Pleomorphomonas sp. PLEO: one gene and its partner. The protein of the gene in region 1 interacts with the protein of each later gene in a pairwise test. Links are inferred from orthologs where the notes say so. Each region holds a gene or a part of one and is shown in the gene's direction. Other genes may lie near its edges.

Region 1 (7,527 bases):
CTATATCGTCACCGGTACCGGCAAGTTCTTCCGCAACGTCCAGCTCGATCCGGAGAACAACCTCGGCGTCGTGCGGGTTGGCGCCGACGGCAGCTACCTCGAAGTGCTGTGGGGCTATCGCGATGGCGGCGCGCCGACATCGGAATATTCGAGCCATTTCAAGGGCCACATCGCCCGGCAGAACGCCACCAACGGCAGCGACCGTGTCGTGTTGCACTGCCATGCCACCAACCTGATCGCGCTGACCTACGTTCTCGACTGGAGCGACGCCAACGTGACGCGGGCCTTGTGGGAAGGCTCCACCGAATGCCTAGTGGTATTCCCGGATGGCGTCGGCACTATGCCCTGGTTGGTGCCCGGCACGGACCAGATGGGCGATGCCACCTGCCATCTGCTGGCCAAGCGGCCGCTGGTGCTATGGCCGTTCCATGGCGTGTTCGGTGTCGGCCCCACGCTCGATGACGCCTTCGGTCTGGTCGACACCGCCGAGAAGGCTGCGGAGATCCTGGTGAAGGTCCTGTCGATGGGCGGCCCGCGTCAGACAATGACGACGCAGAACCTGATCGACCTCGCCGCCCGCTTCAAAGTGGTGCCGCAGCCTGAAGCCATGGCGCTCGACGGCTGGAAGCTCACCGATCGCAAGCCTGGCTAACGCAATCGAGGCCGGCGCTTGCCCCCGCGGCGCCGGCACGCCATCGTCCCAGCCCCACTTGGAGCCGAGACAGTCCCATGCATGAACGCGAACGCCACCGCATCATCCTTTCCGCCGTTCAGGAACGCCCGATCCTGACGGTGCAGGACATCGTCGAACTGACCGACGCCTCCGAGGCGACGATCCGTCGCGACATCAGTGCACTGGCGCTCCAGAACCGCTTGAAAAAGGTGCGCGGTGGCGCCGAGGCGCTGCATCCGCCACAGATCGGCGTGCTGGCGGCTCGATCGTTCCGCGCCGACGAGACGGTCAACTCGGCGCAGAAGCGCGCCATTGCCCGCGAGGCGGTGAAGCTTTGCCACGACGGCGAAGCCATTGCCATCAACGGCGGCACCACCACCTTTCCCATGGTGCACTTTCTGGCGCAGTTGCGGCTGAAGGTGATGACCAACTCGTTCCCGATCGCCGAGCATCTGATCAAGCATTCCAAATGCACGGTGATGCTGCCGGCTGGCGCCGTCTATCGCGAACAGAACATCATCCTGTCGCCGTTCGACAGCGACGGCACCGGCCATTTTTATGCGCGCCGCTTCTTCATGGGCGCCCGCGGCGTATCGCCACTCGGCGTCATGGAATCGGACTCGCTGATCATTCAATCCGAGCAACGGCTGATGCGGCAGGCTGACGAACTCGTCGTCCTGGTCGACAGCTCCAAGTTCAAGACACGGTCCAGTCTGATCCTCTGCCCACTCGAACGCGTGAGCACGATCATCACGGACGACGGCATCGACGAGCGCGACCGGCGGATGGTGGAAGCCGCCGGTATCGAGCTGATCGTCGCATCCACGGACCGAAAAGAAGACATCCAGCAATCCCCGACCGTCGCCTGACAGAGGAGTGAGGCGAAGGTCGACGGAAGGTCGCAACGGGAGGAGACCCCAAATGACCCTGTTCAAGAAACTGATTGTTACCACGGCCGCTGCCATCGCGCTGATGGCCGGTTCGGCCAGCGCCGAGAACCTCAAGATCGCGCTCGTGGTCAAGACGCTCGGCAACGGCTTCTTCGATGCCGCCCACAAGGGCGCCCTGGAAGCGGCCAAGGAACTCGGCAATGTCGACATCATCTACACCGGCCCGACCACCTCGACGGCCGAAGCGCAGATCGACGTCGTCAACTCGCTGATCGCTCAGAAAGTCGACGCCATCGCCATCTCCGCCAATGACAAGGACGCCCTGGTGCCGGCCCTCAAGAAGGCCATGCAGCGCGGCATCACCGTCATCTCCTGGGACTCGGGCGTGGCGCCGGAAGGCCGTCTACTGCACCTCAACCCGTCGTCCAACCCGCTGATCGGCAATATGTGCGTGAAGCTGGCTTCCGACGGTCTCGGCTCGGACAAGGGCGACGTCGCCATCCTCTCGGCCGCCTCGACGGCGACCAATCAGAACATCTGGATTGAGGAGATGAAGAAGGTCCTGCCCAACTATAAGAACGTCAACCTCGTCGACACGGTCTACGGCGACGACCTCGCCGACAAGTCCTACCGCGAAACGCAGGGCCTGATCGCCAAGTATCCCAACCTCAAGGCGATCATCGCCCCGACGTCGGTCGGCATCGTCGCCGCTGCCCAGGCCATTGAAGACGCTGGCCTCGTCGGCAAGGTCAACGTCACCGGCCTCGGCCTGCCGTCGGAAATGGCTGGCCACGTCAAGGCCGGCTCGTCCAAGGCGTTCGCCATCTGGAATCCGATCGACCTCGGCTATTCGGCGACCTACATCGCCTATGAGCTGAAGACCGGCAAGGCCGAGGCCAAGCCGGACGCGGAGATTTCCATCGGCCGCATGGGCAAGATCAAGCTCGACGCCAACAACGAGGCGGCGATGGCCGACCCGTTCGTCTACGACGCCGGGAACGTCGAGGAATTCGCCAAGATCTTCTGATCCAGACATCAAAACCCCGGGCCCGGTTTTGGCCGGGTCCGGGATTGAATAGCCCAGACAGACGCCTCTCCTGTCCCTCCCCCACAAGGCGGAGGGGACGCGGTCGCCACCGATCGGAACTCTCTCCTCCCGGCTTCCGTCGTCCAACCCGATGCGCTCCCCTCCAGCGCAGTCGGCGGATCGTGCAGGGTCCCCTCCCCCTTGTGGGGGAGAGACAGGAACGGGGCAGTTCCGTCGATCTGATCCGAGCCAGCCGCAGCCCCGGAGAATGCGTCGTTACGACGGCAGTTCTCCGATCCCGCCCCGGTTCTTCGGGTCTCATGCCTCCAGCAGCAAAAAGCGCCGATGAACGCCATGCTTCCAACGGACACACCCATTCCAGAGCCCATCCTGAAGATGACGGGCATCTCCAAGACATTTCCCGGCGTCAAGGCGCTGTCCGACGTGGCGCTTGAACTGCGTCCCGGCCACGTCACGGCGCTGATCGGCGAAAACGGTGCCGGCAAGTCGACACTGGTCAAGATCCTGACCGGTATCTACCAGCCGGACGGCGGCAGCATCCAGATCGACGGCAAGGAAGTCGCTCTGCCGACCGCCGAGGCGGCGCAGGAACTCGGCATCACCGCCATCCATCAGGAGACCGTGCTATTCGATGAGCTGACGGTTGCCGAAAACATCTACATCGGCCATCAACCGCGCAATCGCTATGGACTGATCGACTGGTCGGCCATGCACGCCCGCGCCGCCGCCATCCTGCACGGCATCGATGCGCCGATCTCGACGCGCACCCGGCTGAAAGATCTCTCCATCGCCCAACGCCATCTGGTGGCGATCGCCCGCGCGCTGTCCATCGACGCCCGCATCGTCATCATGGACGAACCGACCGCCGCCCTCTCCTACAAGGAGGTGGAAGAGCTGTTCGGCATCATCGACAGGCTGAAGAAGGCCGGTAAAGCCATCCTGTTCATCAGCCACAAGTTCGAGGAAGTCTGGCAGATCTGCGATTACTTCGCCGTGTTCCGTGATGGCGGCCAAGTGGGCGCTGGCCGGCTCGACGCGGTGTCCCACAACGACCTCGTCAAGATGATGGTCGGCCGTGATGTGACGCAGGCCTTCCCCAAGTTGCCCGCCGAGATCGGCGAGGTGGTGCTGAAGGTCGATGGCTACTGCCATCCGACCGAGTTCGACCAAGTGTCGCTCGAGCTGCGGCGCGGCGAGATCCTCGGTCTTTATGGCCTCGTCGGGGCCGGACGCTCGGAATTCTGCCAAGCGTTGTTCGGGGTCACCCGCCCATCGGCCGGCAAGGTCAGTTTGTTGGGCAAGCCGATCACCGTGCACTCGCCGTCCGACGCCATCGACGCCGGCATCGTCTATGTGCCGGAAGAGCGCGGACGCCACGGCGCCATCACCGCCATGTCGATCGCTTCCAACATTTCGCTGCCGTCGCTGAAAGTCACCAGCCGGCACAATTTCCTGCGCATGGCCGAGGAGTTCGACCTCGCCCGCAAATATGCCGAGCGGCTCGATCTGCGCGCCGCCTCGCTCAGCCAGCCCGTCGGCACACTCTCGGGTGGCAACCAGCAGAAGGTGGTGATCGGCAAGTGGCTGGCGACACTACCGAAAGTGATCATCCTCGACGAACCGACCAAGGGCATCGACATCGGCTCCAAGGCCGCCGTGCACGCTTTCATGAGCCAGCTCGCCGTCGAGGGCCTTGCCGTCATCATGGTGTCGAGCGAGATCCCGGAGATTCTCGGGATGAGCGATCGCGTCATCGTCATGCGCGAAGGCCGAATGGCCGGAGTCTTCGAGCGCGAGGGCCTGACGCCGGAAGCGCTGGTGCGCGCGGCAACCGGCAACAAGGAGGCCGCCGCGTGACCTCTTGCCCCGCCCGCCCTGCAATTTTCGCCCCGGAGCTTATCCGATGAATACCATCCGCAGCCTTCTCGCGCGGCGCGAAGCGCTCCTGGTGCTGGCTTGTATCCTGCTGCTCGCCGCCATCACCGCCCGCTTCCCCGCCTTTTCGACGCCAAAGAATCTTGCCGGCGTCTTCAACGACACCTCGATCCTGATCATGATGGCCCTGGGCCAATCGGCGGTGATCCTGACCAAATCGATCGATCTGTCGGTCGCCGCCAACGTGGCGCTGACTGGCATGACCGTGGCCATGCTGAACCACGTCGCGCCCGGCCTGCCGGTCATCGTGTTGATCGTCGTCGCTCTCGGCATGGGCATGCTGCTCGGCGCCATCAACGGCTTCCTGGTGTGGTGGCTCGACATCCCGGCGATCGTCGTGACGCTCGGCACCATGACCATTTTCCGTGGTCTCGCCTTCGTGGAATCCGGCGGCGCCTGGGTCAATGCCCACGAGATGTCGGCAGCCTTCCTTGAGCTGCCTCGGGCGATGTTCCTGGGTTTGCCGGTTCTGTCGTGGGTCGGCCTGCTCGCCATCGTGCTGGCAGTGATACTGTTCACCCGCACTGGTCTCGGTCGCGCCTTCTATGCCACCGGCGGCAATGCCGTGGCCGCCATCTATGCCGGCATCGACATCGGCAAGACGCGGTTCCTCGCCTTTGTACTGTCAGGCGCGATGGCCGGCCTCTGTGGCTATCTCTGGGTGTCGCGCTATGCCGTTGCCTATGTCGATGTTGCCTCGGGCTTCGAGCTCGACACCATCGCCGCCTGTGTCATCGGCGGAGTCTCGACGATCGGCGGCGTTGGTACGGTCGGCGGCGTCGTGCTGGGAGCCTTGTTCCTCGGCATCATCAAGAACGCCCTGCCGGTGATCGGCATCTCTCCGTTCTGGCAGATGGCGATTTCGGGCGCCATCATCATCACCGCCGTCGTCATCAATGCCCGCGGCGAACGCGTCAAGGGCCGGATCATCCTCCGTCGCAAGGAGCTTCCGCTATGAGCGATCAATCCGCCGTCCTCTCGCCACGCCACATTCCCGACCGCCTCGACGGCCCATTCAAGCGAGCCCTGAAGAGCTGGGAAACGCTGCTGCTTGCCGTGGCGATCGCCATCGCTATCGCAAATTCGCTGGCCTCGCCCTACTTCCTCGATCCCTGGAACCTGTCGGACGCAACGTTCAACTTCACGGAAAAGGCCATCCTGGCGCTGGCCATGACCTTCGTGATCATCACCGGCGAGATCGATCTCTCGGTGGCCTCGATCATCGCGCTGGCCTCGACAGCCATGGGCGCCGCCGCCGAAGCGGGCGCCGGCACGCCGGTGCTACTCTTCATAGGTCTCGGCGTTGGGTTCGGCTGCGGTCTGTTCAACGGCTTCCTGGTGGCCAAGCTCGGCCTGCCGGCCATTGTCGCCACCATCGGCACCATGAGCCTCTACCGCGGCATCGCCTATGTTGTGCTCGGCGATCAGGTCTACAAGAACTATCCGACCGACTTCGCGGTGTTCGGACAGGGCTATGCCTTCTGGATCTTCTCGAACGAGTTCGTCACCTTCCTCGTGCTGGCGGTCATTGCCGGTGTAGTGCTGCACAAGACAATCTTCGGCCGGCAGGTCTACGCCGTCGGCAATAACGCTCTCGCGGCGAGCTTCTCGGGCGTCAGGGTGCGGCGCATCAAGTTCATCGTCTTCCTGATGACCGGCGTCGCCGCCGGCCTCGCTTCGGTGATGCTGACTTCACGGCTTGGTTCCACTCGCCCGTCGATCGCCGTCGGCTGGGAACTCGACGCGGTAACCATGGCCGTGCTCGGTGGCGTCGGCATCAACGGCGGCACAGGCAACATCCTTGGCGTCGTCATCGCCGCCTTCGTGATGGGCCTCGTCACCTTCGGCCTCGGGCTGCTCAACGTGCCCGGCATCGTCATGAGCATCTTCATGGGGCTGATGCTGATCCTGGTGATTGCCCTGCCGCTCGTCGTGCATCGTATCAACAACCGTCGCCGCACCGCCCGCTAATAACCTACCAAGTATAATGGAGAAAATAATGGCGCCGGTGCCGAGGTTCATCGCTGTTCTCGATGTGGGCAAAACCAACGTCAAGCTGGTGGTCCATGACCTTGAGACCGGCGGGGACGTGTTCGTCCGCACGCGGCCGAACGTCGTCATCGACGCACCGCCCTATCCTCACTACGACGTGGAGGGAATGTGGGCGTTCTTCCTGGATACGTTGAAGGAAGCGGCGACGAACCAGAGGATCGACGCCCTTTCCTTCACCACCCACGGCGCCACCTTTGCCCTACTGGCCGGCAACCAGTTGGCGCTGCCGGTGCTTGACTATGAGTTCCGCGGCCCCGACGCGCTTGATGATGCCTATGTCGCCGCGCGGCCATCCTTCGCCGAGAGTTTCACGCCGCGCCTGCCCGGCGGGCTCAATGCCGGTGCCCAGCTTTACTGGCAAGCCCGCTCATACCCGGATGCCTTTGCGAAGGTGACGGCGATTGTCCCCTATCCGCAATACTGGGCCTTCCGGTTCACTGGCGTGCTGGCGAGCGAGCCGACCTCGCTCGGCGTGCATACCGACCTCTGGGCGCCAAAGAGACGCGACTTCTCATCCTTTGCCAACGCGGAGGGTTGGAACCGACTGTTCGCGCCATTGCGCTCGGCCTTCGACAGGCTCGGCACGGTGACGGCGGATATCGCGGCGCGCACCGGACTTTCTCCTGACACACCAGTCTATTGCGGCATCCATGATTCCAACGCCTCGCTGCTGCCGCATCTTCTCACCCACAAGCCGCCGTTTACGGTACTTTCGACCGGTACGTGGGCGATCATCTTTGCCGTTGGCGGCGACGCCTCGGCGCTCGACGCCGGTCGGGACGGTCTCTGCAACGTCGACGCCTTCGGCAATCCGGTGCCCTCATCACGCTTTATGGGCGGGCGGGAGTTCGATCTCCTGACGGAAGGCCATGCAAAAAAGCCGACCCCTGAGGATGTGCGTACCGTTCTTGATGGCTGCATCTTGGTTC
Region 2 (5,322 bases), 930 kb from region 1 along the record:
CGATCGCCGATCTGCATGCGCTTGGCCCCAAGGTCGTGCTCGTCACATCGCTGATCGTCGATGGTACGCCGGATGACACGCTCGATATCGTCGCCTCCGATGGCGACAACCTGTGGCTTGCCCGCTCTCGGCGGCTGCCTCTATCGATCAACGGCGCCGGCGATGCCATCGCGGCGCTGTTCTACGTGCATTGGCTGACCACGCGCTCGGTGCCTGAGGCATTGTCGCGCTCAGTCTCTTCAGTGTTCGGCCTCCTGAAGCGAACCGTCGAGGTCGGTAGCCGGGAAATCGTGCTGATCGCCGCCCAAGACGAGATCGTCCGGCCATCGACCATCATTTCGGCCGTTCAAATTTGATCGACATGACCTCAGCGGTCAGGCGGTTACCCTGAGGCTGATCCGGTCGGCGGAGAAGCGCGTCCGCGAGCATTGCACCGGCCGACCATCCAGATCGGTATTGACGGCCCGCGTCTCCAGCACAATGGCGCCGGGCGACAAGTGCATCAGTTCGCGCTCGCGGGCATCGGCGTGGCGGGCCGACACTTCTGTGCTCAGCCGGAGATAGTCTGGCAGGTCACAGGCGGCGAAAGCTCGGGTGATCGAGCCAGTGGCGGCAATATGGCGAGCGATGTCGGGAAAGCGATCGGCCGGAAAGAAGTGGTGCGAACAGGAGACGGGTCGGCCATCGACGTAGCCGGATTCCTCCACTTCAATAACCGATTGCTCTGGAGCGATCTGCAATTGAGCAGCCACCTCGGCCGAAGCCTGAAGCTCGCCTGAGCGTAGCAGGCGGGTCGTCACCGAAGATGCCTGATCGCCGACACCAGCTGAGAAACGGGTTCGTTTCGAGATCGGCAACGTCAGCTGGCGACCACCTGTAATGATGGTGCCGTGTCCCTGAATGCTCTCGACGAGCCCTTCTTCCGCCAGAAAGGCGAGGGCGGCCCGTACGGTGTGCCGGTTGACCCCGAAGCGCTCGGCGAGATCGAAGGCTGGCGGTAATCGGCCAGTTTCCCGGAATTCACCGTCGGCAATCGATACGCGGATGCGATCGGCAATTTGCCGCCAGAGGGAGACGCCCGAATGTCGCTCGACCGGCTTTGGCTGGGCCATGTCACCTCGCTGTCACGGAGTTCCGTTAAGACTCTCGTTATTGTGTAGTTGTCTAGATTAATAGACAAATATGCAAGATGCAAGCCTGCCCTGCCAAAGCGGCAAGCGGGTGTTACCGGAGCGAGCCGATGGATGCCGCTGCTGTTGTTGATGATCCTGAGATGGAACGCCGCCGGCGCCGCATGGGGCTTCTGGCTCGCGCCAATGCCGCCGAACTTGAGGCTGCCTGGACGAAGCTCACCGTTCCGCCAGAAGTGACCGATCTGCGCGGTCCGGAGACCGGGCTCGTCATGTTGACCGGCCGTATCGGTGGCGATGGCGCCCGCTTCAACCTTGGCGAGGCGACGGTGAGCCGGTCGACGGTACGGCTGGCATCTGGTCATGTGGGTTTTGGCCAGTTGCTCGGCAGCGACCGGAATCGCGCCCGCCGCGCTGCCGTCTTCGACGCCCTTGCTGGCACGGAGAAGGGGCGTTTGGTGGTGGACCAGCTTTGCGCGGTCATTGAAACGCGTCTCGCCGACGAGCATGAGCAACAGGAAGCCGAGACGGCGTCAACGCGCGTCGATTTCTTCACGCTGGTGCGGGGAGAAGACTAATGCCCCACGACATTCCTTCACTTGAAGCCTCTCTGGACGGTGGATTCGGTCAACCGGTGTTCGAAGCGCAGGCGACCTTTCGCCTCGTGATGGACGCCATGGCCCGGCCAGGCAGCTGCCATCGCATTAAGGCCGACGTAACGGCTCCAGGTCTCGCCGGCCCAGCCCAGACGGCGCTGGCGCTCACACTTTGCGACGCCGACACGCCGGTCTGGTGCAGTGATGCATCGCCAGCGCTCGGCGCTTGGTTCGCCTTTCATACCGGAGCCTCCCTGACGGCAAATCCCGACCAAGCGGCGTTCGCGTTCATTGGACTGAACGGCATCACGCCGGAGGACTTGCCTCTCGGGACCCAGGATTACCCCGACCGCTCAGCGACACTCGTCGTTGAGGTGGGATGCCTTGGCGAGGGCGAGCGCTTCGGCCTCACGGGTCCCGGCATCGACGGCCATTATGACATCGCCATCGAGGGATTGCCCGAAGGCTTTGCCGCCTTTCGCGCCGCCAACCGAGCGCTCTTTCCGCGTGGCCTCGACGTGGTGCTGACGGCTGGTCGTGATCTCGTCGCCCTGCCACGCTCCACTCATTTCATCCCTTCGGAAGGCTGAGCCATGTATGTCGCCGTCAAAGGTGGCGAGGCCGCCATCGACAATGCCCACCGCCTCCTCGCCGACCGCCGTCGCGGTGACCGGAACCTGCCGGCTATCACCGAGGCGCAGATCACCGAACAGCTGTCGCTTGCCGTCGACCGGGTGATGGCCGAGGCCTCGCTCTACGATCCGGGTCTCGCAGCACTGGCCATCCGGCAGGCGCGCGGCGACATGATCGAGGCGATCTTCATACTGCGCGCCTATCGGACAACGCTGCCGCGCTTCGGGATGAGCCGGCCACTCGATAGCCACGCAATGCGGGTCGAGCGGCGTATTTCCGCCACTTACAAGGATCTGCCGGGTGGCCAGCTTCTCGGCCCCACCTTCGACTATACCCATCGTCTGCTCGATCCCACACTGTCGGGCGATCCCGACATTGCGGAGCCGGCTTGTCGCGATGGCGGCATCGGAGACCTGGCTCGCGTCTCCGACATTCTTGATGGTGAGAGCCTGATCGAAACGGAGATCGACGAAGGCACCGAGCCCGGCGATATCACCCGCACCCCGCAGGAGTTTCCCTTGTCACGCGCCGAACGGCTGCAGTCGCTCGCTCGTGGCGATGAAGGGTTCCTGCTGGCGCTCGCCTATTCCACCCAGCGCGGCTACGGGCGAAGCCATCCCTTTGTTGGCGAGATCCGGATCGGCATAGCGACCGTGGAGATCGACATTCCCGAACTGGGGTTTGCTGTGGCGATCGGCGAGGTGCGCGTCACCGAGTGCCAGATGGTCAATCAGTTCAAAGGATCGGCCGAACGGCCGCCGCAATTCACACGCGGCTACGGGCTGGTGTTCGGCCAGAGCGAGCGCAAGGCCATGGCCATGTCGCTTTGCGACCGGGCGCTCAGGGCCGCCGAATATGGCGAGGAGATAACCGCCCCCGCCCAGGACGAGGAATTCGTCCTCTCCCATTGCGACAACGTCGAAGCGACTGGCTTCGTGGAGCACCTGAAGCTGCCGCACTACGTCGACTTCCAGGCTGAACTGGGCCTTGTCCGCCGGTTGCGTACTGCCTGGCAGGAACGTGGCAATTTGGTCGAGGCTGACGAGGGTGACGAACCGATCGGGGAGGCCGCCCAATGAACGCCGTCACCTATAACTTCGCCTATCTCGACGAGCAGACCAAACGGATGATCCGCCGCGCCATCCTGAAGGCGATCGCCGTTCCCGGCTATCAGGTGCCGTTCGCCGCTCGTGAGATGCCGATGCCCTATGGCTGGGGTACGGGTGGCGTGCAGGTCACCGCCGCCGTCATCGGACCGGACGACGTGCTTAAGGTAATCGACCAGGGCGCCGACGACACCACCAACGCGGTTTCGATCCGAGCCTTCTTCCGCAAGGTGGCGGGCGTTACCACCACGACGCATACCGCTGAGGCGACCGTCATTCAGACGCGCCATCGCATTCCGGAACATCCACTCAAGGAAGGCCAGATCCTCGTTTATCAAGTGCCGATCCCCGAGCCCTTGCGCTTCCTCGAGCCGCGCGAGACCGAGACGCGAGTGATGCACGGCCTTGAGGACTATGGCCTGATGCACGTCAAGCTCTACGAGGACATCGCCCATCACGGCCGGATCGCCACGGCCTACGCCTATCCGGTGAAAGTAGCCGGACGCTATGTGATGGACCCTTCGCCCATACCGAAATTCGACAATCCGAAGATGACGATGAGCCCGGCGCTGCAGCTGTTCGGTGCTGGCCGCGAGAAACGCATCTACGCCGTGCCGCCCTATACTGAAGTGAAGAGCCTAGACTTCGAGGATCACCCCTTCGAAGTGCAAACCTTCAGCGAGCCCTGCGCCCTGTGCGGTGCCCGCAACGTCTATCTCGACGAGGTGGTGCTCGATGATCGCGGCGGCCGCATGTTCGTCTGTTCGGATACCGACAACTGCGAGAGCCGCCGCACCGAGATCGGAGCCCAATCATGACCGAAGCTCCCATTCTCGAAGTGCGCGATCTTGCCAAGCATTATGGTGCCCGCCTTGGCTGCGTGGACATCTCGTTCGATCTCTGGCCCGGCGAAGTGTTGGCAGTGGTCGGCGAGAGTGGCTCGGGCAAGACGACCCTGCTCAATTGCTTGTCGACACGGCTTGAGGCCGACAGCGGCTCGGTGGTTTACGCCATGCGCGATGGCAGCCTGCGCGATCTGACAAGCATGCCGGAGGCCGAGCGCCGCTTCCTGATGCGCACCGACTGGGGATTTGTGCATCAGAACCCGTCCGAAGGTCTTCGTATGGGTGTTTCGGCCGGCGCCAACGTCGGCGAGCGACTGATGGCCATCGGCGACCGGCACTACGGCCGCATTCGCGGCACGGCGCTCGACTGGCTTTCGCGTGTCGAGATTGCCGCTGATCGCATTGATGACGGCCCTCGTGCCTTTTCCGGCGGCATGCGTCAGCGCCTGCAGATCGCTCGTAATCTCGTCACCGCTCCACGCCTCGTGTTCATGGACGAGCCGACCGGTGGCCTCGATGTTTCGGTGCAGGCGCGCCTCCTCGACCTGATGCGTGGTCTCGTCCGCGATCTCGGCCTCTCGGTGATCATCGTGACCCACGACCTCGCCGTCGCCCGTCTGCTCAGCCACCGGATCATGGTGATGAAGGACGGTCGCGTCATCGAGGAGGGGTTGACCGATCGCGTGCTCGACGATCCGCGCCAGCCCTACACGCAACTCCTCGTCTCCTCCATTCCGCAAGCCTGACCGGAGAACGCCATGCTGCCGCTTCGTGTGCGCGACATCGCCAAGACATTCGTCATGCATCTGCGCGGCGGTCTCCGTCTGCCAGTGTTTTCCAATGTCTCCTTCGAGGTGGGCTCCGGCGAGTGCCTGGTGCTCGGCGGCCCGTCGGGTGTCGGCAAGAGTTCCATCCTCAAGATGCTCTATGGCAACTACGGCGTCGACGCCGGCGAGATCCTCGTCGCTCACGCCGGCCATCCGGTCGACCTTGCGAAAGCTCTGCCGCGCGA

Evidence for each region.
Region 2: the proteins of AB6N07_RS20825 (region 1) and phnG interact in binary tests that used the Escherichia coli proteins (3 or more experiments, as listed by UniProt). The link is inferred for Pleomorphomonas sp. PLEO from one-to-one orthologs.

Annotation. Positions count from the first base shown.
Region 1 is NZ_CP166625.1:4,481,534-4,489,060, forward strand. The notes cover bases 2,371-5,201. They hold AB6N07_RS20825 (sugar ABC transporter ATP-binding protein), read left to right. Parts: upstream 2,371-2,935; coding sequence 2,936-4,468; downstream 4,469-5,201. Other genes in these bases: rhaS (rhamnose ABC transporter substrate-binding protein), read left to right, coding at 2,371-2,590; AB6N07_RS20830 (ABC transporter permease), read left to right, coding at 4,524-5,201. In the rest of the region: rhaD (rhamnulose-1-phosphate aldolase), read left to right, coding at 1-652; AB6N07_RS20815 (DeoR/GlpR family DNA-binding transcription regulator), read left to right, coding at 730-1,542; more of rhaS, read left to right, coding at 1,595-2,370; more of AB6N07_RS20830, read left to right, coding at 5,202-5,504; AB6N07_RS20835 (ABC transporter permease), read left to right, coding at 5,501-6,517; AB6N07_RS20840 (FGGY-family carbohydrate kinase), read left to right, coding at 6,543-7,527. UniProt on the Escherichia coli protein: Part of the ABC transporter complex RbsABC involved in ribose import. Responsible for energy coupling to the transport system.
Region 2 is NZ_CP166625.1:3,556,385-3,561,706, forward strand. The notes cover bases 1-2,974. They hold phnG (phosphonate C-P lyase system protein PhnG), read left to right. Parts: upstream 1-1,240; coding sequence 1,241-1,708; downstream 1,709-2,974. Other genes in these bases: pdxY (pyridoxal kinase PdxY), read left to right, coding at 1-356; phnF (phosphonate metabolism transcriptional regulator PhnF), read right to left, coding at 375-1,112; phnH (phosphonate C-P lyase system protein PhnH), read left to right, coding at 1,708-2,316; AB6N07_RS16560 (carbon-phosphorus lyase complex subunit PhnI), read left to right, coding at 2,320-2,974. Also shown: more of AB6N07_RS16560, read left to right, coding at 2,975-3,438; AB6N07_RS16565 (alpha-D-ribose 1-methylphosphonate 5-phosphate C-P-lyase PhnJ), read left to right, coding at 3,435-4,283; phosphonate C-P lyase system protein PhnK, read left to right, coding at 4,280-5,056. UniProt on the Escherichia coli protein: Together with PhnH, PhnI and PhnL is required for the transfer of the ribose triphosphate moiety from ATP to methyl phosphonate.